3 regions of the Pelosinus fermentans DSM 17108 genome follow, and region 3 is predicted to be linked to each of the others. Evidence: riboswitches for the same ligand, from Rfam matches in the RefSeq annotation. Region 3 holds a riboswitch; each other region holds the start of a gene.

Evidence for each region. A riboswitch is a leader RNA that binds a small molecule or an ion and turns the genes downstream of it on or off. The one in region 3 is predicted to bind lysine.
Region 1: linked by a shared signal. The riboswitch ahead of dapB (4-hydroxy-tetrahydrodipicolinate reductase) and the one ahead of FR7_RS17425 (diaminopimelate decarboxylase family protein) in region 3 are both predicted to bind lysine.
Region 2: linked by a shared signal. The riboswitch ahead of FR7_RS09255 (amino acid permease) and the one ahead of FR7_RS17425 (diaminopimelate decarboxylase family protein) in region 3 are both predicted to bind lysine.

Annotation. Positions count from the first base shown of each region.
Region 1 covers NZ_AKVN02000001.1:2,576,990-2,585,229, forward strand. The annotation lists gene dapG (aspartate kinase) at 1-440, opposite strand, end outside; gene FR7_RS11865 (aspartate-semialdehyde dehydrogenase) at 451-1,482, opposite strand; gene dapB (4-hydroxy-tetrahydrodipicolinate reductase) at 1,675-2,469, opposite strand; lysine riboswitch at 2,634-2,811, opposite strand; gene FR7_RS11875 (general stress protein) at 2,916-3,533, opposite strand; gene FR7_RS11880 (YlmC/YmxH family sporulation protein) at 3,599-3,880, opposite strand; gene FR7_RS11885 (hypothetical protein) at 3,885-4,205, opposite strand; gene dut (dUTP diphosphatase) at 4,320-4,772, opposite strand; gene FR7_RS11895 (M16 family metallopeptidase) at 4,753-6,006, opposite strand; gene FR7_RS11900 (N-acetylmuramoyl-L-alanine amidase family protein) at 6,200-7,069, opposite strand; gene FR7_RS11905 (glycosyl hydrolase family 18 protein) at 7,092-8,240, opposite strand, start outside.
Region 2 covers NZ_AKVN02000001.1:2,060,658-2,068,897, forward strand. The annotation lists gene FR7_RS09235 (DMT family transporter) at 1-323, shown strand, start outside; gene FR7_RS09240 (zinc-ribbon domain containing protein) at 392-688, opposite strand; gene FR7_RS09245 (bacteriohemerythrin) at 1,072-1,491, shown strand; gene FR7_RS09250 (metal-dependent hydrolase) at 1,564-2,520, opposite strand; gene FR7_RS09255 (amino acid permease) at 2,711-4,138, opposite strand; lysine riboswitch at 4,225-4,397, opposite strand; gene FR7_RS09260 (sugar diacid recognition domain-containing protein) at 4,550-5,623, shown strand; gene FR7_RS09265 (ribonuclease J) at 5,854-7,527, shown strand; gene FR7_RS09270 (HD-GYP domain-containing protein) at 7,925-8,240, shown strand, end outside.
Region 3 covers NZ_AKVN02000001.1:3,750,944-3,759,183, forward strand. The annotation lists gene FR7_RS17410 (HD-GYP domain-containing protein) at 1-299, shown strand, start outside; gene FR7_RS17415 (phosphate acyltransferase) at 364-1,266, opposite strand; gene buk (butyrate kinase) at 1,315-2,403, opposite strand; gene FR7_RS17425 (diaminopimelate decarboxylase family protein) at 2,722-4,005, opposite strand; lysine riboswitch at 4,155-4,326, opposite strand; gene fumC (class II fumarate hydratase) at 4,407-5,792, opposite strand; gene larAH10 (NPN-dependent 2-hydroxyacid racemase, LarAH10 family) at 6,060-7,355, opposite strand; gene FR7_RS17440 (MFS transporter) at 7,368-8,240, opposite strand, start outside.

The DNA of each region.
Region 1 (8,240 bases), 1.2 Mb from region 3:
TCAATAGTTATACCTTGAAAACCGCATACTACAGGAATTTTACCCATCTTAATTAAGTTGCATATGCGAGAAGGATCTACTTTTAAAATACGAGCGTTATTGAAATTATTATCAGTTATTATGCCAGCTTGCCCACCTGTAAGCATAACAGCATCAAGTCCAGCGGCTTGTAATGTGCCAGCCATAATGACGGCGGAGATCATTTCGCCGCAGTATAAGATCTGATCAAGTTCGCGGCTTGCTATATCTTTATATGCTTTTCGTGCTAATTCAATAAAAGTATCGGTTGCATAGCATTCCCCTTTACGTCCCATAGCAGAGACGACAACGACAGGACTCAATTCGTTAGTAACAGCAGCTTTAATTTTTTCTATTACTAACTTTCTTGCCTCAGGAGTTGCAACTGAGGTACCACCAAATTTTTGAATTATTATCCCCATTATTTACACCTCAAATTAAGTTATGCTTAATCATATACTCGGCAATTTGTAAAGCATTTAAAGCAGCACCTTTACGTATTTGATCGCCAACAACCCATAAATTAAGGGCATTTTGAATGGAATTATCTTTTCTAATTCGACCAACAAAGACTTCATTTTGGTTTGAAGTGAATAATGGCATTGGATACAACATTTCTGCAGGATTATCTTGTAAAATAACCCCAGGAAATGCAGCTAAAAGTTCTTTTGCCTGATCAACTGAGACTTCTTTTTCAAATTCTATATTGATTGACTCTGAATGGCTACGATAAATGGGCACTCTTACAGTAGTTGCTGTAATTCCCATTGTATAATCATTGAATATTTTCTGTGTTTCATGTACCATTTTCATTTCTTCTTTTGTGTAATCACCTTCCACAAATACATCAATGTGTGGAATGACATTAAAGGCAATCTGATAATGTTTTGGTAAGCTGGAACTTGGTAAAATAGTAGCTTCTACAGGACGATTTTCTACAATTGCTTGGACCTGGTTATCTAATTCATCAATCGCTTCTTTACCAGCACCAGAGACTGCTTGATATGTGGATACCACTACTCGCTTAATTTTAGCCTGATCATATAGTGGCTTTAAAGCCATTGCCATTATAATGGTAGAACAATTTGGATTTGCAATAATTCCTTTATGTTGTTGTATCGCTTCTGGATTCACTTCTGGTACAACTAATGGTACTGTAGGATCCATTCTAAAAGCGCTGGAATTATCAATGACTACTGCACCATATTTTACTGCAGCAGGTGCAAACTTTGTGCTGGCAGAGCCACCAGCAAATAAAGCGATGTCTATATTCTTAAAAGAGTCATCAGTAGCTTCTTCTACAGTGAAATTTTTTCCCATAAAATTAATAATTTTACCGGCTGACCGTTTGGAAGCAAGCAATTTTAAATTATCATATGGAAAATTACGCTCTTCAATTAAATTTAAAAACTCCTGACCAACTGCTCCAGTAGCTCCGAGTATTGCTACATTATATTTTTTCATATATATCGCTCCCTTTTGTTTTCTCATAAGATTCTATATACTTTATTATATTCATATTTTTTACTATAATTCTTGCTTAGAATGCTTAATTTAGTGCAAAAAATGCTATTAATTTAATAATGATTATGCCATTAATGCCATTATTTTGGGATATTTATATTTCATAAGCTATATGTTAAAGGATACAAGGGATTATTTCAAAATTTCTTCAAGTCCTAAGACTAGGCCATTTGCATTAAGTACGTGTTTACACGCTAGTAAAACTCCTGGCATAAATGATTCTCGTGATATAGAATCATGGCGAATCGTCAAGGTTTGACCAAGTCCACCAAAAATAACTTCTTGATGTGCTACATAGCCAGGAAGACGAACGCTATGCATTCTGATACCTGAGAAGTCGCCACCACGTGCACCAGCGAGCTTTTCAACCTCATCAGGGTGCCCTTGATGTAAGAAACCGCGCTTTTTGGCTATTAGCTCTGCAGTATGCAAGGCAGTTCCAGATGGTGCATCAAGTTTTTGATCATGATGTAATTCAATAATTTCCACATGAGGAAAAAATTTCGCAGCATCTTGTGCCAGTTTCATCATTAAGATTGCCCCAATTGAAAAATTAGGAGAAATTAATGCATTTACCTTAGTTTCTACGCATAATCTTCTAATCTCTTCTATATTTTCTTCTGATAGACCAGTAGTTCCCACAACAGGACAGATTCCATTATTAATGGCGATGTGGATATTATTTAATACTACTTCTGGTCTTGTGAAATCAACCATTACTTGTGGCTTTGTTTCGTTAATAACGGTTTGCAAATCATTACCTATAACAATGCCCGTTTTTCCTGCGCCGATTAAATCACCAATATCTGCAAAGTCAGATTTAGTATCCACAGCACCTACGATACTTAATTGAGTATCGTTATGTATGGCTTTGAGTACTTCACGCCCCATTTTACCGTAAGCTCCGCAAACTATCACTCTAATCATCTTGTGCACCTCCTAATAGTAGCAATGTATTCATTCAAAGTGTTGAATGTTAATAATGAAGACAAAAATAATAGCCGATGAGTAAAATCTCATCGGCTGTCAATAGTAGGTAAGACAGTATAAGGATGGTGAGAAAACAAAATAACAATGTTTTCCCACGCCTTAGATAAGATAGCACTCCACTAGAAAATTAATTCTAGTGACAGTCTTACATCTATTAAATGAAAGACCAGCACAAAAGATTTGGTGTCTTTTGCACTTCGGCAAACAACCCTTTTCTTTCAGATCATAAAAACCAATCTCCCTGAAAGTACTCTTGTTGTCTGCACCTCTATTCCATCCCGCGCAGGATGAAGTCTATTGAATTACATACATTGTATACTAGTGCCTATAGAGGTGTCAATATATGAGTGGAGAAAAAAACGCTATTTCTCCATTCCTATATTCTATTTACTATGATTCTCTACATCTTTAGCACCATTTTGCCGCAGGATTTGTGCTGCAGAACTGACTTTGGTTGTATCTGTCCGAATAATTGCCAGAATACTACCACCGGCAACTTCTTGCTCATAACGTTGACTTGCTTCGGCAGGAATGCCCCAATCAATCAATCCTCCTGCAATACCACCTGCGATTGCTCCTCCTACAGCAGCAGTAATAGGACCTACTGCGATAATCGGACCAATGCCGGGAAGCATTAAGGCTCCTGCTCCCATAAGTAAGCCACCAATTCCACCTAAAGTACCGCCTGTTAATGTACCATCAGTAATATCGTCATCATAGGTTCCATCTTGATTTTGATCTTGATTCTTTTGTTTTTTAGAGACAATATTAATTTCTTCAGTAGTAAAGCCTTGTTTTCGTAGCGTGTTCACAGCATTTTCAGCTTTAGCTCTTGATTCAAATACACCAATAACAGTTTGATTGGCTTGTTGTGTATTTGTGGTATTGTTGTTAGCTGGTGCTGCCATAGTAGTAGCATTTCCATTTCCTGCACTATAGCTGTTTACTAGTGAACTTTCATTTTCTTCATTGGAAACTTGATTATTGGTTTGATTTTTCATGAGTAAAACCTCCTAACATTAAATGCATATCATGCAATTTAACGTTAGTGTCTCCATGATAATCATTAATATGTATTTTCATGACGTTCTCGGTTAAAATTAGTATAAGCATTATTTATATCGACAATAATTACTTCATCTCCAATACGTTTTATTGTTTGCCAAGGAATAGTAGAAGATTTTATATCATTAAAAAAACTAAATAATCCGTTTTTTCTTGGAAGTACAATTGTGAGTATTTTTCCTGATTTATGGTCAAATGTTAACTCACATTCTTCAATGATTCCTAAGCGAGCTCCATCACTTAAATTTATAACTTCTTTTCCGGATAGATTGCTTAAACGCATTTTATCACCCCTTATTATTTTTGCAAAAAAGTCTTATAAAGAAAGGTTGAATGATGGATAATAGAATGGCTATGCAGGCTACTGGGTCTATCCACATTTGAAAAAACAGTATTTTATGAGGGATATCTAATTTTAAAAAAGATATTAGCATCACTAATGATAAGTATATACCTCCAGCAATTGCAACTAGCTCTTGAATTGCTAATGATAAGGGTGAGCTTTTTACATCACCTGCATCATATGTTTGACGAAAGTATTTTATTCGTTCTAATAAAGATAAGATTAATAGTAAAGAAAATCCCAGTAAAATGCTCCAGGAATACATGGTAAACCTCCAGATACCTTCTACTTTAATAGTATGAGGTTAAAGTCAATAATATGTTAAAAAAGCTCTATGGAAAGTATACATAACTTTTCCATAGAACTTTTTTAAAGTATATTATTGACCTGTACTACCGAAACCACCTGTTCTTGTAATGAACAAGTTATTTTCATCATGATCCGCTAATAAATATTTATAAAAAATTCCTTGTGCGATTCTGGTCCCTTTATTTATAGGAATGCTCTGAGAGCTATGATTATAGATTGCAATGAAGATGTGTCCTTCATTTTCATTATTATTGAAATAATCAGCATCAATGATACCTTGGCCATTTACTAAACTTAAATTTTTTTTAATCGACAAGCCTGAGCGGATATGTATGCCAAGATATTCATCTGATTGCATATATGCTTTTATTCCTGTTGGTACTAGCGTAACACTAGCTGGGGCTAATAATACATCTTCAGCTGCAGCTATATCATATCCTGCACTATATTGAGTTTTTCTAGTAGGTAATCGCAGATCATTTTTTTCATAACTAGAAATAAATTTAAAACCTCTTAATTGCATTATATATCTCCTCATTTACTGGACCTAATACTGTAAAAGCTAACCTATCTGGAATCAATAATGTATGTATAATATTGTGTAAGTTTTCTAAAGTTACCTTATCAATTTTATCAACTACTTCATCAAGAGTGATAAAGCTTCCCAATGTTAGTTCCATTTTACCGATTCTAAACATACGGCTGCTAGAACTTTCAAGACTTAATAATAAACTCCCCTTTAACTGCTCTTTGGTTTTTGCAAGTTCAACAGCATTAATTCCTACGTTTCTTAGTGTATTAATATTATCGATTATCAGTTCTATTACTTGAGAAGCATTACTAGGTCTTGTTCCAGCATAAATAGTAAATAATCCGGCATCGCTATAGTTAGTTTGGTAAGAATAGATTGAATAGGCAAGTCCCTGTTCTTCTCTAATTGATTGAAATAAACGTGAACTTATACCACCGCCGACTATGGTATTTAATATATGCATGGTATAGATATCCGGCGATGTTTGAGGTACACTGGCGGTTCCGAGACAAATATGTACTTGCTCAATATTTTTAGATTGTATAATTTGTGCAGGTATTAAGTTTGGTGCAGTGGAACTAAGAAACTTCTTTTGACCAGTCATATTACCAAAATAGTACTCTACTAAGGCTTCTAGTCTTTCATGGCTTAATTTTCCAGCCCCGGCAATAACAATATTATCAGGGGTATAAAAACTTTGATAGTATTCTAGAATCATATTCTTATTAAAATTTTCAACAGATGGAGTGGTCCCAATAATGTTATGCCCTAAGGCATGACCGGCCCAAACATTATTATGATGTAGATCGTGGACTAATTCATCAGGCGTATCTTCATACATACAAATTTCTTCTAGTACGACTTCTTTTTCGCGCTTGATATCTTCTTGGGTAAAAATAGATGTTCTCAGCATATCACTGAGGATTGCAAGAGCTAATTCTAGATGAGTATCAAGGACCTTTATATAATAACAAGTATGTTCTTTAGTAGTAAATGCATTGATTTGCCCTCCGACCCCATCGACTGTTTCGGCTATATCCTTGGCAGAACGATTTTCAGTTCCTTTGAAAACCATATGTTCAATAAAGTGAGAAATCCCATGATTATATTTTTGCTCAAAACGTGATCCAGTGCCTATCCAGATTCCTAAAGTAACCGATTTGACATAAGGAATAGCTTCTGATACGACTCGAATACCATTTGGTAATAATGATTTACAATACATATAATGCTCCTTTAACTCAATATATAATTAACTTCCGGCTGTAATCGAATAATTCCTGCACGACTCTTAGAATTTGCGAGAAAATCACTATAAATAAAGGGACTAGTACTCAGATAAAGTTTAAATTCTATCTGAATACTAGTCGCAATTTAATCATTTTTTATACTAGAAAGCATCATCCTTAGAGCAGTTTTTAATTCTTATTAAAATAATTTACAATCCCTGTAAAAATCCCCTGTGCTAATTTGCTACGATAAGAATCACTGCTTAGTTGAGCTGCTTCTTCTTTATTAGATACGAATCCCATTTCAACTAAAGTACTTGGCATAGACGTGTTACGTAGAACGTGGAAATTGGCAGAAGATGTTCCTTTATCAATTGCACCAGTTTGCACGACCATAGCGTTTTCTACTGCAGATGCCAGTGCAGATGATTTTCCCGTAGAGTAGAAAGTCATGGCACCTTTAATATTAGGATCAGAATTAGAATTGGAATGGATGCTGACGAATGCATCTGCTTGGTTAGAGTTAGCCAGAGTAACTCTAGCCCCCAGCTCTTTACTCAAAGAGCTGCCTTCAGGCGCAACTGTCCGATCCGTTTCACGAGTCATGATGACTTTAGCACCAGCTTGTACTAATTTATCACGTAATTTTAAAGCTACGGATAAATTATTATCAGACTCTCTAGTATTATTGGCGACTGCCCCAGGATTGCTGCCACCATGTCCAGGGTCGACTACAATAATCTTATTTTTTAAAGTGGTATTACTATTTGTTGGTGGTAAAGGTTTTACAGTAACAGGATTATTCTTCGATGGACTGGATGTACTGCTACTACCACCAAAAATATTGAATACTGGTCCCAGAATCTTATTAAACACTAAATCAAATATTTGCTGAAAAAATCCATTTCCTGTTTGCGTACTGCTTGTCTCTAAGGTATTAGCTGCAAGAGAATTAACCACAGAATCAAGGGAGGCAGCATGTGTTGTTGAAATCGGTGCTATTATGCTAATTAAAAGTAAGCATATAATACTATAAGTTAATAATTTGTTTTTATGCACTCTAACACCTCCATAAAGTAAGTTATTTTTTCGAAAATACATTTTTCAATACGTTCCAAGCATTAGGGTCTTCTTCCCCTAATTTCCACATTGCAGCACCTGCGATGTCATACTTGGTAACCAAATCAATTTTATATTTAAGGCTTTCGCTATTTTCAAACCAAACTTGGTGCTTTATGCCATTTGAATCCGTATAATCAAAATGAGGAGATTTAGAAGAAGTATCCCATATAGCAGAACGATTAAAATCTTGCATTAGTTTGGTGATAGCCTTATGTTCTAGGCTTTCTACACCCTTACTGGACCAATCATAACCGTAAGCTGCTAGTCCAATATACAGTTTATTTTTAGGGATAAATTTCAATGCATATTTTAGGTTATTTTCTACCCAATTGATATCAGCGATTGGTCCAGCATCACTCCAAGTACCATGATTATCATAAGTCATAAGAATGATCTTATCGGCATATTTGGCTAATTGTGCATAATCATATGCAATTGCTACATCATTTGATTCATCTTGTTTAGGGAATACGTCAATCGATATAATATACCCTTGGGGTTTAAGACGTGCAGAAAGTTCTTGCATAAAAGTAGATAGGTTATCTCGATCTTGGGCATCAACCATTTCGAAGTCCACATTTATGCCATCCAGCTTATATTTTTTTATATAAGATTCTAAACTATTTATAGCTTTCTCTCGTAATGATGGAGTAGCTAAAATCTTATGAATGGATGATTGACTGTCTTGTTGTTTAGCATTATTTACTAGTAGTAATACAGATATATTATTTTTATGAGCAAAATCAATTACAGACTCATGGTCATTACCACCACGATCTGTAAGTGTACCATCTTCTTCTAAAGTAGCCCAAAAGGGAGCAATCGTTTTAATTACGTCGGTATTTTTATATAGGGAATTAAAAGAAGAGGTATCGGTTGCCCACCATTCAGCGTAAAAACCGATCAGCTCTTTGGGAGAGCTTGTATTTATTCCTGAAGGGAGTTTAATCTTTTTTTGAAGATCTTGTGGAAGAGTCAGTATATCTCCAAAAAAGTTTCCCATTATACCAAGCAGCATGTCCACTAAGCCATTCCCGGAGGGCGCCTCCTTAGGAGTGGTAGAGTTAGCAGTAATCGCTGATTGTAAAATATCAGTAAAGGAAGATGC
Region 2 (8,240 bases), 1.7 Mb from region 3:
CCTATACATTTTTAGTTTGCGTAGTCATATCCATACCCTTTGTAATAGCAGAAAATCCTGCATCTTATTTATCTAAAACCAGTGTAGCTGGCTGGTTATCAATTGCATATATGAGTATATTTGCGTCTGTATTAGGATATTTAATTCAATTGTTTGCCATTGAAAAGATTGGTGCATCTCGGGCTGCAGTATTTGTTAATTTGGTACCTATTTTCACAATTGTTCAATCTGTTTTCATCTTAGGAGAATCCTTTACATTATTTAAGTGTATAGGAGCCTTGGGAATTGTTACAGGCGTGTACCTAGCGACAAGATCTAATTGAAGTTAAATAAAGATATCAAATTCTAAGAAAATAAAAAAGTCCCTGTCATAGACAGGGACTCTGACATCCTAGCGGTTCTGGCTAAAGCAATCTCTGCAATAAACAGGACGATCACCACTTGGACGGAAAGGAACTTGTGTTTGAACGCCACATGCTGCACAAGTTGCATCATGCATTTCACGTTGTTGGAAGCTGCTGTTGCGACCGCCACCGTTACCGTTTCTTTGTTTGTGAGCTGCTCTGCATGAAGGGCAACGTCCTGGCTCATTAGTAAAGCCTTTTTCAGCAAAGAAATCTTGTTCTGAAGCTGAGAATACGAATTGGTCTGCGCAATCGCGGCAAGTTAAAGTTTTGTCTTGGTTCATGTGTTGTATAGCCTCCTAAAATCTGTTACTAAAATAGGTAATGAGAATATTCATTGTTTCTTGTTAAAGTTACGTTAACAAGAAACATGAGAAATTCAATCGATCTATTTAAGTGCTTCTAAATCATACGCTGAATTGATATAAAAGTAAAGAGGATTTTTACTAAATTTTAAAAAAATTTATAAAAATTATAAAAATAGTCTCTATTTAACAATTAATTGGTGAATTTGCTCATAAATAAAAGAGAAAAACAGTATTGTTTAACTCTCTTTCCCAGAAAAAATGTTTATATTTTAGCAGATAAATTATATAATGAGCAGGTAGGAACTTGTCTCTTTTAGGTAAATGACAAAGAGAATGCAAGTAAAATGGAGGAACGAAATATGGAGTTTTTTGAATGGGATGAAGGCTTTTCAACAAAAATTCAAAGATTTGATGATGATCATAAAAAATTATTGACATTATTCAATAATGTATATCACCGTGTGTTTGAATGTACAAGCCTGGAAGAAGAAAGAGAATTAACGCAGCATACCTTAGTTGAATTATTAGACTATGTGAAGTATCATTTTTCCGCAGAAGAAGAATTGATGATACAGCTTGACTATCCTCAATATTTAGAGCATAAAAAAGAGCATGGATCTTATATAGCCGAAGTGAATAATTTCTTAGATCAGCATAAACAAGGGACGGCTGCATTGTCCTTTCCAACCTTTATGTTTCTTAAAGAATGGATTACTAAGCATATTTTAGTACGTGATAAGGAGTATGGACAATTTTTTAATGATAAGGGAATCAGATAATAATCATTCACTCTAACTTTTATAGCAATTTTGATAAATCGTTAGGGCTTTTCCCACTCTGAATTGTAAATTTTAGTGTAAGTCACAAGGGATCTGGGTAGTGCTGCCGTAAGTATGAAGATAAGAAGTCGTGGGATGGTTAGTAGTATGATCAAATATAATAGTAGCCCGATGAAGAAATTGTTTATTTAAAACATAGCGAAGGTCATAAATTGTAACTGAGATGGAATGAGTATTTTTCTGTTCTGCAAAATAAATAAAAGGCGTAAAGGTAGCAAAAAAGTTTCCGATTAGTGTTTTTTTTGCTTGTAAAGTAAGATTCGAAAGGTTCTTTTGTTTTGCTAAATCTGCATGAAGTTTTAATTCCGGGGAAATGGTTCCTAATTGTCCGACCAAGTACGCATTTTTTGTTTCTAAAACAAAATCCCAGAACAATATGCGCTTTAGTGATGGCATGACAGTGATTTGCAAAATTTCTCGTTGAGAAAATAATCGATGAAGCTGTTTTGTTGCTTTTTTGCGCAAGACCATTCTAAACAAGATATATGCTGTAAGAATTACAAATGTAAAGCACGATAATGTGAACATTGTAAAATCAAAAGCGTATACACTAAGTAATAGCACGAATAGTATAGGATCAAATACATTTAAAAGGTGTAAGCTTTTGCGTTCTTTTTGAATTGGCCATAAGATAGCAGCGCCATGGGTATTGAAATAATCCATAATGATATGAGATAAACTACCAGAGAAGGCCCATCCAAATAGGGAAAGGAAATTAGCTTGTGGCATAATCATAGATAAAACTGTACTGATCAGGAACGACCATAGAACTAAGCCCGGGATGGAATGAGAAAAAGAACGATGTTGCCTAAGATAAGAGAATTTTCCTTTTATTTGTGCAATGATATCAAAATCCGGCGCTTGCGCGCCAAGAATGGCAGCTAGATAAATCGGATCATAAATGGACAAAGGATGACCAGATAATCCTGCAATCGCGATGCCAACAAGTGCATGAGAGAAAGAATCCATAATGAATGTGCCTCCAGCTTTCTATTTTGTTTACATAACATTATAACACAGAACTACAGGTGCACTTCCATAGTAAGTTTTGCCTTTCGATATACACTTATCTCAAGATATGAAATAAAAAAGTGGTGACCTCATAGTAGAGACCACCACTTTTTACTATACTAAATTTTAAAAAAACGTGCCAAGTTTTTCAGCTCATTTTTTCTTCAATTTTAGCTGCGCTAATTTTCTTGTCCAAGAATAAAATATAGTATAAATAAACACCTAATAATGCAGGAAGGCCTGTATATAAAACAATTCGTTGGGATTCATCAAAATACAAGCTGCATATGACTCCAAGGTTCAAGACTAAAGCTAATATTGGGACCAGAGGATAAAAGGGAGTCCGAAATTTTAGCTGCTCTATTTTGCCGCCTAGACGGAAAAATTCTCTGCGGAAGTTGAGCTGACACCAGGCAATAATAACCCATATCAGGCAGCCAGTCAGTCCTGTACTGGACATAAGCCACAGGTACACGGTATCAGCAGCATATTCACTGGTGAGTAAAGACATACACGCCAAGATAACAGTAATATAAACTCCATTGACAGGAACACCGCGAGAATTTAATGTACCTAAACATTTTGGCGCTAAGCCTTCTTTAGACATAGACCAGAGAAGACGAGAACAGGCATATAAGGCTGAATTGCCTGCAGATAAAGCTGATGTCATAACAACGAAACTCATAATATCCTTAGCTAAAGGAAAACCTAAGATGCCGAATACATGAGCAAAAGGACTTTCTAAAACACTTGCTTCTTGCCAAGGGATAATACCTGCCAGTACGATCATTGCCAACACATAGAAAAAAATAATCCGAAAGGTAATACCTTTAATAACACGGGGGACATTTTTACTGGCATCTTGGCATTCGCCGGCTGCGATACCGACAAGTTCAGCACCTTGAAAGGAGTAGACTACAGCAATCATAGTTAAAAATACAGCTTGAAATCCATTAGGAAATAAACCCGATTCTGTATTAAAGTTGGATAATCCAACAATAGGAACGGAATGACTGGAAAAACCAAAGAGCAAACCTGCACCTGCGACAATAAATGCTAAAATTGCAGTTACCTTTATACTCGCAAACCAAAATTCAGCTTCGCCATAAGCCTTTACAGAAATGACGTTTAGTAAAGCAAGCATAATAGCAAAAAAACCGCACCATATCCAAATCGCAATTTGCGGAAACCAATTGTGCATGATAATACCTGCAGCAGTAAAGTCGGCAGCAATACAAATGGCCCAATTCAGCCAATACAGCCAGCCGGTAGTGAAGCCAGCACCAGGAGAAATAAAACGTGAAGCATAGCTTTGGAAGGAACCAGAAACAGGCATGGCTGAAGTGAGTTCTCCTAGGCACAATAATACCAGATACATGATAAAGCCGCCGGTTAAATACGCAAGAACGGCACCTAAAGGACCTGCCTGATTGAGGGTTACGCCTGAGCCTAGAAAAAGTCCGGTACCAATGGTACCACCAATGGATATCATCATGAGATGCCGTGAGTTCATGCCGCGTTTGAGCCCTTCTTTTTCAGGACATAAATCTTTAAGATTCACTGTAGAATTTGACATATTTGACCTCCTATCGAATTAAAACAAAAATGGTTGTGATCAATCTCACAACCAAAAAATTTACTCCAAGGAATAAACTAACGCTTGCGTGAGATAGCACTTCATCTGAAAAATTAGATGACAGTCTTGTATTTATTTAATACAAGCCCAACAACAAGAAATGGCATTTTTTGTTGTTTCGGCAACTATTCCTTTCTATATAGTTCATTGCTGCCAGCTCACTATATATACTGATAATATTTGCGCCTCTATAATCACAACATATTTAATTTCTTGCTTATTTTAATCAATATCAGATTAGTTGTCAATCACTAGATTCGTATTAGAAACCTTTACTATAGGAAAGTAACAAGTCTCTACAAAAGGAAATAAAAAAATGTATGTCAAAGTCATTGTGTGGAGGAGTGAATTATGAACAATACATATGGACGGATGGATGCTGAATTTGCTCAATCCTTAGTTGATATCGTTGCTGCTGAATTAAATAAAAATGTAAATATCCTTGATGATCAGGGTGTAATTATTGCTTCTTTTAGTAGAGAACGGATTGGGCAAATACATGAATCAGGGGCTAGAATGCTTGGAACTGGAGTTGTAAAAGAATTTTATGTCACAAAAGAAGAGGAATGCTATCTAAAGGGGATACGACAAGGTTATAATGTACCCATCATGTTTGATAATCGGTGTATAGGAGTAATTGGTATTACAGGGGATCAAAAAACAGCAGAACCTTATGCCCGATTAGCAGCACGCTTTGTAGAGGCAAATGTGCAGTCGAATGCTCAGCAGGAAAAGTTAGTAGGAGCATTACAAGAAAAAGAAGAATTACGTTCTGTATTCTTAAATAAAATTATCACGGTACAAGAAGAAGAACGTAAAAGAATTTCCCGCGAGCTGCATGATGAAACAAGCCAATCTCTTACCTCGATCATTGTAGGTTTGCGTATGCTGGCTGAGCAGGTACAAGACAGTGAAGATAAGGAAAAAATATTAAAAATGCGTGACCTTGCTGTTACAACTCTAGAAGCGGTTCATCATATTGCAGTTGAACTGCGTCCTGTATTATTAGATGATTTAGGACTGGTTGCCGCAGCTAAAAAGTATATAGAAAATTACGCTAAGCAATATGAAATTTCTTTACATAGTGATTTTAGTAATTTGTCCAGAGAGCGATTTTCTCCAGAAGTTGAGATTACGTTATACCGAATTCTGCAAGAGGCCTTAACGAATATTGTGAAACATGCGCAGGCATCGGAAGTTTGGGTATCATTAAACAAAAGACAGGACAAACTTATGTTAATGATCCAGGACAATGGTGTAGGTTTTGATACAAAAATGGTTAAAAATACTCATACCCGTACCTGTTTAGGAATCTACGGCATAGGTGAACGGGTAGCCTTAGTGGAAGGTACCTTTACGATTACATCTGTTATTGGTGAAGGAACTAAACTTTCTGTGGAAATTCCTTTGGGAGAAAAAAATTGAAAAAACGCTAATTTGACTCATTATAAGTAAATATTGTCTGCTGAATGAGGGAATGCTTGTATATTGTAGAAAGATCAAGTACAATGTAGGTAATGGGTTGTGAGCGGGTATTTTCATTTATGAACATTTGGATGAAGTCAGCCATTTTATCTTGGTGGGGTGACTTACGGAACGTCTATTGGTGAAAACAAAGTTAAATATACAAACTCAAATAATGGAGGTATTTTTTTTTGGAAAAACAAAATAAGCTCGCTATTATTCCACTGGGTGGATTGGGCGAAATAGGGAAAAACATGACGGTCATTCAATATGAGGATGATATTGTCATACTAGATTCTGGGTTGGCATTTCCAGAAGATGATATGTTAGGGATTGATTTAGTGATACCTGATATATCCTATCTTCTTGAAAACCAGGATAAGATAAGGGCAGTTGTCATTACTCATGGTCATGAAGATCACATTGGATCTTTATCTTATTTACTCAAGCAGATTGACGTACCTGTTTATGGTACGCGTCTTGCAATGGGACTGGCTGAGTGCCGCTTGAAGGAAAATAATGTGGCAAATTATAAATTGATTTCCATAAAGCCAGGAGATCAGATAACATTTGGCAAAATTCAAGTGGGATTTATGCGGGTGAGTCATTCTATTCCTGATTCTGTAGGGATGTATTTTAAAACTCCAGTTGGCACGATTGTTCATACTGGCGATTTTAAAATTGATTACACACCAGTTGATGGTAAGGTAATGGATCTTCATAAGTTTGCTGAACTGGGCGATGAAGGCGTAATGGTTTTAATGTCCGACAGTACGAATGCGGAAAGACCTGGTTTTACGAAGTCAGAGCGTCAGGTGGGTCTTGCCCTTGATGAAGCTTTTAATGCAGCAAAAGGACGAATTCTTCTGGCAACCTTTGCATCTAATGTGCTAAGGGTGCAGCAAGCGATTACTTCTGCTTGTAAATATGGTCGAAAAGTCGCAATCATTGGACGAAGTATGATCAATGTGGTAAATATTGCTACAGAGCTTGGATACTTAACAGTTCCTGAAGGTGTGTTAATTGATATTGATGAAATTAAAAATTATCCAGGAAATCAAATTTTAATTTTATCAACAGGAAGCCAAGGAGAGCCCATGTCAGCTTTGACACGTATGGCAATGAATGATCATAGAAAAGTTGAAATATACCCTAGTGATACCGTTATTATTTCTGCTTCACCGATTCCAGGAAATGAAAAATCAGTATCAAAGACTATTGATGCTCTACTGCGCTTAGGAGCGGAAGTTATTCACGAACGTTCTGCAGGTATTCATGTTTCTGGACATGCCAGTCAAGAAGAATTGAAATTGATGCTGACTTTGGTGCGGCCTCAATATTTCATTCCAGTGCATGGAGAGTATCGAATGTTGATGAGCCATGGAAAGCTTGCTCAAGACTTGGGCGTTGCCAAAGAGAATATTTTTATTGGCAGTAATGGACAGGTCTTTGAGTTTAGTAAAGATGCCGGCACTATAACAGGAAAATTGGCTGGCAAGGTAACTTCAGGAAAAGTATTTGTTGATGGTTTAGGTGTAGGTGATGTGGGTAACATTGTTATGAGAGATCGAAGTAAATTATCTCAGGACGGTGTACTTATCGTTGTCATAACCATGGACAAAGAAAGTGGTTGTGTTGTGGCTGGACCGGATCTCGTTTCTCGGGGATTTGTTTATGTTCGAGAGTCAGGACAATTAATGGTTGAAGCCAAACAAAAAGTCAAACAGGTTTTGGCTAATTGCGAAGCGAATAAAGTGATAGAATGGGCATCGATAAAAGGCAGTGTGCGGGATGCTTTAAGTAAGTTTGTATATGAGAAGACTCGCCGCAGCCCCATGATTTTACCCATTATTATGGAAGTATAACCAAAAGTGTCATTGTAGTTACTAATAAAGAAGGAAGCCTAAAGCAGGCTTCCTTCTTTATTAGTAAAAATGCTTCATCGATAAAAATGTTTATATTATTTTTATTGATGAACATCATATTTTAAAAAGAAAAAATTAGGCATATCAAGGTAACATAATTTACTTATGTTACCTTGATATGCCTAATTTTGATATATTACGTCATTTTTCATGTTTTTTCCTTCTTTTACGACTTTATTTTTTTTGTAATATGAAATATTTTTTATTATTCTTAGAAAATAGTTAAAATTGCTTTTAAATAAGTGAGAATTATACTAAATCTATCTTCTGAAAATACAAAGCTAATGTAACATAAGTAAATTGTGTTACATTAGCCTTGTATTTTTAGGAGGTCTGCATGCCCAATAACGCTACTATTCTTCCAAAGTCTGAGGCAATAGCCTGTCTATTTCAATTGATAGTCAATTATAATCTCTCAACCGCCAAACATTCTTGTAGAGTTAAGAAACTTGCAGTTGGATTTGCAGTAAGGCTTGGTCTTTCATTTCAGATCATCCAACTAATGTCAGCGGCGGCTTTACTTCATGACATCGGAAAGATAATAATTCCTAAAAAAATTTTAAATAAACCAGAAAAACTAACAAAACATGAATTTGAGATTATAAAGCAGCATCCTGAAAATGGATATCATCTACTGAAAAAGATAGATCCCT
Region 3 (8,240 bases):
CATACCGTAAAGCTATGAATTTGGAAGAGGCATATGATATTATTCGCTCTGGTTTAGGAACTGCTTTTGACGAGCATTTCGGCAAAATATTCTTATCTAAAATGGCCTTATATTTTCCAGGAATGGAGGTCCTGCTAAATACAGGAGAAAAGGCTATTGTCGTCTCCTTATTGGAGCATACCCCTCGTCAGCCGATAATCCGTCTTATTGCCTACCCTGATGGAACCGCCTATTCCCCGCCTATCGAAATTAACCTGGCAGAAAATTCTCATCTTTCCATTGTAAGCACATCGATATAAAAAATAGAGGAAATCCTTGTATACATCAAGGATTTCCTCTATTTTTCTATCATTCTTTCCCATTCTACCCTAATGGCTTGACTAAACAAGCCAAGGCAATGGAATTCATCTTTCCCTCTGGTGTCTCAGATCGTGAAGTCATGACTATGGGGTGTGTTGCCCCTAGGACAATACCTGCCATTTTACTTTTAGCAAAATAAATCAGAGACTTTCCTAAGGCATTGCCAGTCTCAATATTAGGTACCATGATTAGATCAACATTACCTGCTATTTTGCTGTCAATCCCTTTGTGCTGCGCTGCTTTTTGACTAACTGCCACATCAAGGGCAATCGGTCCTTCTATCAGACTAGCAGGTAAATCCCCATTGCTTCTCATCTCTACTAAAATCTTAGCATCTAAAGTGGCGGGCATTTTTTCATTAACTATTTCATTGGCCGTAAGCAATGCTACATTAGGAATCATGATTCCCATTCCATGCAGTGCCAATATTGCATTCACCAAGATCTGCTTCTTTTCAAATAAGGTAGGAGCAATATTCATACCTCCATCAGTAATAAATAAAAGTTTTTTCTGACCTGGAATCTCAAAAGCACCTAAATGACTTAATAGCCTTCCAGTACGCAGCCCTTCCCCTTTATGCAATACTGCTCGTAAAAAATCACTACTATTTACTAATCCCTTCATCAGCACTTGAGCTTGACCGTTCTTTACTAAGGAAACAGCCTGCACTACTGCCTTCCCACTGTTTGCTTCATGCAAAATTGGCGTATCAGCAGATAAGCCAACCTCTTCCATTAAAGGCTTAATAAGAGCAGTATCTCCTACTAAAACAGCCTCAGCAATCCCTTCCTCTTGAGCTAGTTTGACAGCCGCCAAGACTCCTTTATCCTGTGCTACAGCAACACTAATCCTGATTAAAGAACGATTTTTAATTTCAGCTATGATTTCATGATAATTAGAATACAAACGACAACCTCCTAAAAGATCTGCCAATATCAGAACTGTTTATTCATTTTATACTGAATACATCTGCGCTTCTTCTTCGCCTCGAATTACTCTTAAAGTTCCAAATGCCAATGCTTCTAGCTCTTCTTCTCCTGGTATTACAATTACAGGAGCAATAAACTGCACTCGGCTTTTAATAGCGTTAACAATAGGTTCTGAATGAGCAATTCCCCCAGTTAGAATAATACACTCCACTTGACCTGACAATACAGCAGCCATTCCCCCAATTTCTTTTGCTACTTGGTAGGAAAGAGCTTCCAATACCAAGCTAGCCTCCTCATTTCCATGAGCGGCCATAGAAAAAGCTTTCCGAATATCGGCAGTACCAAGATAAGCATACATTCCACCTTTATGATTGAGTATCTCTTTTAATTCATCAAAGGTGTAAGTACCAGAAAAAGCAAGTCTTAAAAACTGTCCTACCGGCAGCCCCCCACAACGATCAGGAGAAAGAGGTCCCTCCTCTTTCGGATTATTGACGTCAATCATTCTTCCCAGCTTGTGAGGTGTTACAGAAATTCCTGTCCCTAAATGAGCCACAATCAGATTCATCTCTTCATATTTTTTCCCAAGCTGCTTTGCTACTTTACGAGCTACAGCCTTCGTATTTAATGCATGGGACAAGCTAATCCTTGGCAAATCAGGCAGACCGGATATCCTTGCCACAGGTTCCATCTCATCCACGGAAACAGGATCTACAATATAGGAAGGAATTTTTAAAAATTCGGCTAACCCATAAGCCATGACAGCCCCTAAATTAGAAGCATGTTCACCTCTTTTAGCTTCTCTTAAATCATTCACCATCTCTTGAGTAATTTCATAGGTTCCGCCTTTAAGAGGCTTTAATATCCCCCCACGGGCTGCAACTGCATTAAATGTAGAAAGGTCAATCTTTTCTACTGCTAATTGTTCTAAAATAATTCGTAAACGATACTCATACTGATCTAACAATTTCACAAATGGGCTGGTGTCGGCAGCAAAATGTTCCACAGTCCTTTTGATAAGCAGCGTTTCTCCATCATATACAGCAAATTTTGTAGAAGTTGCTCCAGGGTTAATCACTAAGATTCTCTCTTTTAACAGGCAATTATCAACCATAATCCCCCTCCAGATACTAGTACCTTGTCAGCCATTATCCTACTGTTTTAAAGCTGACAAGGTATTAGGTAACATTCACAATAAATATCTCAACATTCAGACTTCTTTCTCACTATTTATTTCCTTATTCTTTCAGAATATCCTGCTTACTAACTATATTCTCTCTATATACTTTTTAGAAAACAGAAAAACGCTGCTCGCCCTTTAAAAATAAGACCTTTTGAACCGCGAAGACGCGAAGAATAGGAAGAACACGAAGTTAGTGTATGCTAAAATAAAGAGCAGACAGGTATACCTGTCTGCTCTAAACATCATTCTTTATTTTTTAGTTGCCGCAGCCAAATTCATTTCACATTTTTCAAAATCCAAAGTCGTAAAGTAATCTTCAATTGTTTCTGCACGACGAATCATCTTAACTGCTCCATCAGCTGTTAACAGCAATTCAGCAGAACGTAATTTACCATTATAATTAAAACCCATTGCATGTCCATGAGCACCTGCGTCATGCATCACAACAATGTCACCAATGTCAATACGCGGCAAGTTGCGGTCAATGGCAAATTTATCATTATTCTCACATAAAGAACCTGTCACATCATACACATGATCAAGGGGCAGGGCTTCTTTTCCTGCAACCGTAATATGATGATAGGAGCCATACAAGCCAGGACGCATCAAATTTGCCATACATGCATCAAGACCTACATAATTTTTATAAATCTCTTTTTTATGAAGCACAGTAGAAACCAAATATCCATAAGGACCTGTAATCATTCTGCCACATTCCATGGTGATTTTTAATGGATGCAGTCCATTAGCCACAATCTTTTCTTCATAGGCTTTACGTACACCTTGACTGACAGCATCCAGATCTACAGCCTGCTGTTCAGGACGATAAGGAATGCCAATACCGCCACCCAAATCAATCATCTCAATGCGAATCCCTAGTTTTTGATACACTTCAACGACCAAATCAAACATCATTGCTGCTGTAGCCACAAAACTGTCAGGATTTAACTCGTTGGAAATTACCATGGTATGCAAAGCAAAGCGTTTTACTCCTTTACTTTGGATGATCTTATATGCCTCAAAAATTTGTTTTCTGGTTAAGCCATATTTGGCTTCTTCCGGATAACCGATAATATCGTTGCCGCCTTCCAGCAAAGGACCTGGATTATAGCGAAAGGAAATTAATTCAGGTAAGCCTACATGTTTTTCTAAATATTCAATATGGCTAATATCATCAAGATTAATAATAGCTCCTAAGTCTTTGGCTGCCTGATACTCTTCGGCAGGAGTATCATTAGACGAAAAAATAATGTCTTCTCCCACAATTCCAGATTGTTTGGATAAAATGAGTTCGGGTAAAGAACTGCAATCAGCACCAACGCCTTCTTCCTGCAGTATTTTTAAGATATGTGGATTAGGAGTAGCCTTTACAGCAAAATACTCTTTAAATCCTGGTGCCCAGGAAAAAGCCGCTAATAATTTGCGGACATTATTCCGAATCGCCTGCTCATCATAAATATGAAAAGGAGTCGGATAATGCGCAATAATTTCCTCAAGCTCAAGCTTAGTAAATGGTAATGTTTTTTCTGCCATAGTAATGTTGTACCTCCTGAATTGTTATTATAGATTCTAAAACTTCTCCTCATTCGTTATGAAGCAAGCCTCTAGTAAAAAAGTAAAAGCGGTCTGCGGAAAACTATTCCGCAAACCGCCATAAGAATTCAAATGATCTCACAACCAGCAATGCAGATAGCACTCCATCCAACTTGGATGACAGTCTTGCACTTATTCAATACAAAACCAATAAACGGGTCTTGCCAAACCCTTCTACTTCGGCGGATATTCCTTTTTGCATCTTTCATCGCTGGCAACTCCAGATACATATTCTTAATATACCGCGCCTCTATCTTATCTTTATTTATTTTGTTATTTTTATAAGTATAGACTAATCTAGTTTGTCATGTCAACTCTTATTCTATTCTTTTATTCATTTTCTACCTTGGTTTGACTAAAATAGCTGGATTCATATATAAATCATATTGTTCTGCACTGACTTCTCCAGTAGCCAAAGCAGATTCTTTCAGTGTAATACCTTCTTTTGCAGCTCTTTTTGCAATCTGTGCTGCTTTATCATAGCCAACAAGGGGTACTAAACCAGTGATGAGAATTAATGATTGGTGTAAATAAAAATCAATCACATCCTCCCTTGGCTGTATGCCTATCGCACAATTTTCATTAAAGGAATGTATGCCATCAGCTAATAAGTTAATGGATTGCAGTAAATTATACACAAGTACAGGCATAAATACATTCAATTGAAAATTCCCCTGACTTGCAGCAAACGAAATCGTTGTATCATTGCCAAACACTTGCGCTACAACCATGGTCAAAGCCTCTGATTGAGTAGGATTTACTTTTGCCGGCATGATAGAGCTGCCCGGTTCATTCTCAGGTATTTTAATCTCACCTATACCGCAGCGTGGGCCACTTGCCAGCCAGCGAACATCATTGGCAATTTTCATCAAGTCTGCCGCTAAGGCTTTGATGATGCCATGAACTGCCACGACTTCATCCTTACTCGTCAAAGCATGAAATTTATTTGGTGCAGTATGAAACTGCTTTTCTGTTAGCTTAGTGATTTCTGCAGCAATTAATTCACCAAACCCAACTGGAGAATTAATACCTGTACCGACAGCAGTCCCTCCCATTGCCAAATCGCGCATGAAATTAATACCGATAGTCAGCATTTCTTCATTTCTTTCGAGCATCCGTACCCAGCCGCTTATCTCTTGCCCAAAAGTAAGGGGAGTCGCATCCATCAGATGGGTTCGGCCAATTTTAATGATATGATTATATTCCTCTGACTTTTGCTGTAAGGTTTGTTTCAATGCTGCAATCGCCGGCAGCAATTTATCAATCACTAAACTAACACCAGCAACATGAATGGCGGCAGGGAAAATATCATTAGAACTTTGGGATTTATTTACGTGATCATTGGGATGAACAACCACTGTTTTCCCATTTTCCGTTAATAATTGATTTGCCCGATGAGCAATGACTTCATTCATATTCATATTAAACTGTGTACCACTGCCTGTCTGCCATACAGACAAAGGGAAATTTCCATCCAATTTTCCTGCCAGCACTTCATCGCACGCCGCTACAATAGCATGAGTTCGCTCCTCATCCAATATATTCAGCCTATGATTTACTATAGCAGCTGCTTTCTTCAAAGTAGCAAATACACCAACTAATTCATAAGGAATCTTTTCTATGCCGATACGAAAATTTTCAAAGCTACGTTGGGTTTGTGCTCCCCACAACTTATCCTTTGGTACACGTATTTCCCCCATTGAATCCTTCTCAATACGATATTCCATACAAAAACCCTCCTCATTCAATTGAATCTGCTTTTACTGTAGTTCAGACTAATACGTAAGAGATAATAAACCATTACTCTATCTCTTCCCCATTAGCAGCAACAATCCTGCTGCTATACTAGCTTTTAAAAAGAAAACATTTTGAACCGCGAAGATACTAAGAATATAAAAACACGAAGATTTTTTTAACCGCAGAGGCGCAGAGACACAGAGAAATAAAACTCTCTCTGTGTCTCTGCGCCTCTGCGGTTACATTATTTTTTCGTATCAAATACTTTCGATTGGTACTGTGTTGGCTCCATGAGCCATGACGGTGATCGTGTATTCTGTCTTATTTATTATTTTTTCAGCCATGGTGATCGCCTCATCCAAGCTACTAGCAGTCAGCATTCCTGCTTTTTCAAAAAACTCTTTATTCTGAGGCAATGAAACAACAATATGAGGAACTTCTTTTGCCATATATCCCAGTTTTAATGCAATGAAGCCTGGAACGGTAAAACCTTTTCGCAAAGCCAATTCTCGCTCATACAGAGAATCGTAGTTAAACCAGCCGCTAAAATCAGGCGGCTCCATGATATCACGGCATTCCAGCAGTAAAATCACTACACCTGTGGATTTTACCGCCATGAAGGAATTTCCAATGGTTTTGGAGCCTTGATACAGATTGATGTCTTTCGGGAATCCTCCAGCAGAAGCAATGACCAAATCAGTTTTTCCGCTTATGGGAACACCAAATATCTCATTAGCTGTTTTGCATCCTTGGAGCCAAGCTTCATGCCAGTGACCGGCAACAAAAGAGGCAAACTGACCTTCTGGTGTAAACACTGCATTTAATAAAAAGGCTGGTTTCAGTAATTCTGCCATTTCCAGCATATCCGCATGCATAGGGTTATTTTCCAATTTACCAACAGTACATTCTGGACTTACCCCCTGTCCAACTACTGTATGAAGACATAGACTATGATTTTCCTGAATCGTGCTATAAGAGGAGATCCCTGGCATGATGGCTTTACGTCCGCCACCAAAGCCAGCCATTAGATGATGAACAATTCCGCCCGTTAAAATGACTTTATCGGCATTAACTACATGCTTATTCATATGGACATCTTTTCCCCGTGAAGTTTGACCCACATAAACAAATTCATCCGTTTCTGGCGCATGACTTTGTAGGATCGCTATGCGTTCCACAATTTCCTGACCAAAAGTCAGTACATTTTCCTCATGAGTATGATGGCGATGGGCGCCCAGTGCAACAATAAGGGAAATATCTTCATCAGGTATACCAGCTTTATTCAGTTCATTCAGCAAAGTAGGTAAAAACAAATCATGACGCACCCATTGACGAGTTATATCACTAGCAACGATGACCACTTTATCACCTTGCTGTATTACATTCTTTAGAGGTGGAGTACCAATTGGATTGTTCAGTACCTCACGAACAGCAGCTTCTACATCTGAAACTGCTTTCGCTGGTTTACCTTCCACAACATTTACAACGCGTTCTTCCGGCAAAGCTACTTTAATTTCACTATCACCAAAACCAAATGAAAATTCTTTTAACATCTAGCATCTCTCCTACGCAATCTTTTCAAGATTATTATTTTCCTTTAGTACTAAAGGCTTATCGGGCTTGACAGCCAACCATGCAACAATGCCAATCACGGCTGAAGCTGCAGTTGTCAGAATAGCTGCCTGCCAGCCATAATTCGTTGCAACCCATGCTGTAGCAACCGGAGCAGCAATGCCGCCCATATTCCCCCAGAAATTCATCCAGCCAGTTATCGATCCAGCAAATTTACCTCCAATATCAAGACAGGCGGCCCATGAAGCATTAAAAGTAAATCCAAGAGATCCCAAGGATATCGTTAGCCATAATACATTCAGCCAAGGTACAGTTGCCACTGCTCCCAGGTAAAGAGTTATACAACAGATAATTAGTCCTAGAATGCCAAATAAAGTGCGGGATTTATGCCTTGACACACCGGAAGCGACTAATTTATCACTGATATAGCCGCATGTAGCCGTTACTATACACAATGCCGCCCAAGGAAAAGAAGCAGCAATCCCCATTTTCTGCAAAGAAAAATTTTGAGCCTCTATTAAGTATAATGGCAACCAAGCTAAAAATACATACATAATATAATCCGTTATAAAATATTGAATCCCAATAGCCCAAAACTGAGAAGATCCCAAAAAAGCACGCCAAGGTGCCAGTTCTTTTTTATCACTATCTACCATTAGACCTTCTTCTATGTAACTTGCTTCTGCAGCATTGGTAAATTTACTATCCTGAGGAGTATCCTTGGCTAAATAATACCAAAGTCCTGCCAATAGTAAACCTACTCCACCAAAAATAACAAATACGGAACGCCAGCCAAAATTCATCATCAATACGATCGTAAGTGTTGGACCAACAACCGGTCCAAAAAATACACCGCTTAACATAAA